One region of the Klebsiella sp. PK18 genome, then DNA from elsewhere that is predicted to be linked to it. Evidence: riboswitches for the same ligand, from Rfam matches in the RefSeq annotation. Region 1 holds a riboswitch; the other holds the start of a gene.

Evidence for each region. A riboswitch is a leader RNA that binds a small molecule or an ion and turns the genes downstream of it on or off. The one in region 1 is predicted to bind cobalamin.
Region 2: it holds a riboswitch for cobalamin, as region 1 does, so the genes downstream of both, AC3EMD_RS04710 (cobyrinic acid a,c-diamide synthase CobB) here and btuB (TonB-dependent vitamin B12 receptor BtuB) in region 1, are expected to answer to the same signal.

Annotation. Positions count from the first base shown of each region.
Region 1 covers NZ_CM173493.1:5,465,006-5,467,401, forward strand. Annotated here, with positions in the region: gene btuB (TonB-dependent vitamin B12 receptor BtuB) at 1-1,122, opposite strand, end outside; cobalamin riboswitch at 1,188-1,374, opposite strand; gene trmA (tRNA (uridine(54)-C5)-methyltransferase TrmA) at 1,489-2,396, shown strand, end outside.
Region 2 covers NZ_CM173493.1:947,486-949,881, forward strand. Annotated here, with positions in the region: gene pocR (transcriptional regulator PocR) at 1-590, shown strand, start outside; cobalamin riboswitch at 871-1,048, shown strand; gene AC3EMD_RS04710 (cobyrinic acid a,c-diamide synthase CobB) at 1,142-2,396, shown strand, end outside.

The sequences.
Region 1 (2,396 bases):
GCCGGAAGCTTCCAGCGTCACGCTATCAATCTGCTGCTGCCCAGTCAGATAAAGACCGGTGGTGTCACGCTTATACACGTCGGTACTGGTCGTTCCGCTGGATTTCAGCTTCTCTTGTTTCCAGTCAACGCCGCCGCTCACTGCCCCATGGCCTACCACAACATTATTTCCCCACTGGATATAGCGCTGTTCCATATCATCCAGGGTGGTGCCCGCGGCATAGCGGCCAGCGTCGCTGCTGTAGTTGTAATCTTTGATGCGCTGATAGTTAGCAATCAACTGAGAGGAGTAAATCCCGGAGTGGTAGTGCAGACCGGTATCCCAGGACTGAGTATAAGACTGATCTTCATCGTTTCCGCCTGCGTAGCCCCAGTTGCCCTGGTCATAGTCAGCGTTGGCGGAATAACCATAGCCGCGGAAGAAACCTGAGAAGTTGTCATCGAACTGATGCTGTACCCCGCCCCACAGCATTTTATTGCGGTAGCCGTCGCGATCGCTGTCGCCACTATAAGAGGAGTTTGGCTGAACGTTAAATCCTTTGGTGGTCTGATAGGCGCCGGCAGCGGTAACCAGCGTATCGCCAAACCGCTTGTTAAAGGCGCCGTCATAGGACTGGTAGCCGTTCGTGCCCGCGCCGGCGTTAATTTGCGAACGCTCAGCGTCGGTCATGGTGATAATGTTCACCACCCCACCGATCGCTCCGGAGCCGTAGACTGCGGAGCGCGGGCCACGGATGTATTCCACCCGCTGGACCAGCGAGATAGGGATCTGACTGATATCTACGCCATTGGAGATCCCCGGACGCGCCATCGGCACACCGTCGATCAGCACCAGCACGTGACGAGCCTCCGTCCCCCGAACATACAGCGAAGCGCTCTGCCCCATGCCGCCGTTGCGGGCAATATCGACCCCAGGAAGACGACGCATGACATCGTTTAAATCTTTGGACTGCCAGCGGTCGATATCATCGCGCGTCACAATGTCGGTCGGCGCCAGCACGGTATTGACCGGCTGTTGAAAACGGTTTGCTGTCACCACTAACGTATCTGAATTGCTATCCTGCGCCCAGCCGGAAAATGCCGTGACGGATAAAGCCGTCATCAGCGAAGCTTTTTTAATCATTGTAAAAGCATCCGAAACAGAAAAAGGATGCCGCTGGTTTTATCAGTTGCTCGCGACGATAAAACCCAGTGCGACGTATTCCGGCAGGTCTTCGGGCTTGGAGGCTGTTTCAAGAAATAATGACTTCCCACGGCTAGCCGCAGTGTCTGCACCGAGTGCGCTCATTTCTCACCTTCCTTACCGCTGCGCGTCAGCCCCAGATTTCCACTGGGTTCCCTTTTAACTCACAGGACCGGTAGGCGAATGCTACAATTAGAATCATATAGATGTCCAGACTGCTAATTATATTTCCCGCCACATTCGAGGCTGGACATCCCCGGCGCTTTCCCTACAATCCCCGCGTACTTATTTTATTCAGGATGCATCATGACCCCCGAACACCTTCCTACCGAACAATACGAAGCGCAGCTGGCAGAAAAAGTCGTCCGTTTGCAAACCATGATGGCGCCTTTTGCCGCGCCGGTTCCGGAAGTGTTTCGTTCGCCGGTCAGCCACTACCGGATGCGCGCCGAGTTCCGTCTGTGGCACGATGGCGACGATCTGTACCATATTATTTTCGATCAGCAGACCCGGTCGCGGATTCGCGTTGACAGCTTTCCGGCCGCCAGCGCGCTTATCAATCAGTTGATGACCGCCATGCTGGAGGGCGTGCGCAACAATCCCGTGCTGCGCCATAAGCTGTTCCAGATTGACTATCTGACCACCCTCAGCAACCAGGCGGTCGTTTCGCTGCTGTATCATAAAAAGCTGGATGATGCCTGGCGTGAGCAAGCGGAGGCGCTGCGTGACGCCCTGCGAGCCCAGGGACTCAATGTGCATCTGATTGGACGGGCGACCAAAACCAAAATCGAGCTCGATCAGGACTATATAGATGAACGTCTGCCAGTTGGCGGGCGAGAGATGATCTACCGTCAGGTGGAAAACAGCTTTACCCAGCCGAACGCGGCCATGAACATTCAGATGGTGGAGTGGGCGCTGGATGTCACCAAAGGGGCGACCGGCGACCTGCTGGAATTGTACTGCGGCAACGGTAACTTCTCGCTGGCGCTGGCGCGTAATTTTGATCGCGTGCTGGCCACCGAAATCGCCAAACCGTCAGTGGCTGCGGCGCAGTACAACATCGCCGCTAACCATATCGACAACGTGCAGATTATCCGCATGGCGGCGGAAGAGTTTACTCAGGCGATGAATGGCGTGCGGGAGTTCAACCGGCTGCAGGGTATCGATCTGCAGAGCTATCAGTGCGAGACCATTTTCGTCGATCCGCCGCGCAG
Region 2 (2,396 bases), 1.1 Mb from region 1:
TGCGTCTGAGCAATGATATTGAACTGGTTGATATTCTGAACGTGGATGACCGCTGGCAGGACGATCCGGCGCTGGTCCAGGCGTTTCGCGATGTGCCTGAGATGGACTATTCGCGGGTTATCGCTTCGGCGGATCTGCTGAAGCTGATCGTCGAGAATTGCCTGAAAAAACAGCTCAACTTTGTGGTTATCAAAGATAACCCGCCGCAGAACGACCCGGCGCAGGCCAGCCGGGCGGCCTCGCCGCACGATGGCAAAATGAAGAAGGCGCTGCGCTATATCGACGCGCATCTCTCCGATGAACTGCGTCTGGAGGACGTGGCGGCGCACGTCTATCTCAGCCCGTACTACTTCAGCAAACTGTTTAAAAAGTATCAGGGGATCGGCTTTAACGCCTGGGTCAATCAGCAGCGGATGGCAAGCGCAAAAGAGCTGCTATGCCACAGCGACTGGAGCATTGCCAGCATCGCGCGGAATTTAGGTTTTTCGCAAACCAGCTATTTTTGCAAAGTGTTTCGCCAGACCTATCAGGTAACGCCGCAGGCATTTCGTCAGCAAATTAATGCCGGATCACAAACTGAGTCTTTTTAAATGACAATATTTTGCTATTGCCGATTTTTGATATCCCGGAGTATCTTCATCATTATAAAATGAAAAAAATGACAGTAGAGCAATAAATTGTCATAGCGCAACAAAATAGTGATATTCGAGGGATAAACTACACCAGTTTTTATTTTTGTGATGGGATAGAGTGTCCGTTAATACGAGACTGATGAATATCACAACACCGCTTCACCTCGCGGACGTCATTTTGCAGGCGATGAGGCGGTAAAAGTAAGCGTGAAACATTAACCGCGGATGCATGGCGCATCGGCGAATACAACCGACAGGTTCGACACCAGTTTGGTGTCAGGGAAGGGGGTGTAAATCCCCCGCAGCCCCCGCTGCTGTGATGCTGACGACCCCGCAAAAACCACTGATCGAAAGATTGGGAAGGGCGGGCGAGAACGAGGCTAAGCCAGAAGACCTGCCTGCCGGTAACTGACCAACAACTTCGGTGGGAAGTGGGTGGCTTAGCGGTGCGTGGTCGCAGGACCAGGCATGCGCGCAGCTATACCCCGACCACCTGAACAGGACAGGGTATGGCAACCAGGCGTGCGTTTATTCTTGCGGGTACCGGCAGCGGTTGTGGCAAAACCACCGTTACGCTTGGCCTGCTCAGCTTGCTCCAACAGCGCGGTTTGCGGGTGCAACCGTGTAAAGTGGGGCCAGACTACCTGGACACCGCCTGGCACACCGCCATCAGCGGCGTCGCCTCCCGCAATCTCGACAGCTTTATGCTTCCCGCCCCGATACTCAACGCGCTGTTTGCCGAACAACTGCAGCAGGCCGACATCGCGGTTATCGAAGGGGTGATGGGCCTGTATGACGGCTACGGCATCGACCCCAACTACTGCAGCAGCGCGGCGATGGCCAAACAGCTTGGCTGCCCGGTGATTTTGCTGGTGGATGGCAAAGCGGTGTCGACTTCCATCGCCGCCACGGTGATGGGCTTTCAACACTTTGATCCGGCCCTCAACATTGCTGGCGTTATCGTCAATCGGGTTAACAGCGACGCGCACTTCCAGCTGCTGAAAAGCGCCATTGAGCGCTACTGTCAGGTGCCAGTGCTCGGCTATGTGCCGCGCGTGGAAGGCGTGGCGCTGCCTGAACGGCATCTGGGGCTGGTGACCGCCCGCGAGTCGGTGGTCAATCAGCAGGCATGGCGGGATTTTGCCAGCCTGCTGGGGCGCACCCTCGACATAGACCGGCTACTGGCCCTCAGCGAACTGGCCGCCATGCCGGCCGGCGAGTGGGGGGAACAGCTTGCCGCCGACGCCGGCGAAGGACTGACGCTGGCCCTCGCCGACGATGAGGCCTTCAATTTTTATTACCCCGATAACCTGGCGCTGCTGGCGCGCTGCGGCGTGAAGATGGTGCGCTTTAGCCCGCTGCGCGATCGCCAGCTGCCGGCCTGCCAGATGATCTGGCTCGGTGGCGGCTACCCGGAGCTGCATGCGGCCGGGCTGTCCGCCAACCATGAGATGCTGGCGCAGCTTCGCGCGGCGCACCGGCGCGGGGTGGCGATCTACGCCGAGTGCGGCGGCCTGATGTATCTGGGCACGACCCTGGAAGTCACCGGCGGCGAGCGCTACGCCATGGCGGATATTATTCCTGGACACAGCCGAATGGGGACGCGTCTGACCCGGTTCGGCTACTGCGAAGCGCAGGCGCAGCAGCAGACGCTGCTGGCCGCTCCTGGCGAGTGGCTGCGCGGCCATGAATTTCATTACTCCGATTTTTCGCCCGCCACCCCTGCCGTACTGGCCTGCCGTAAACAGCGAGACGGTAAGACGC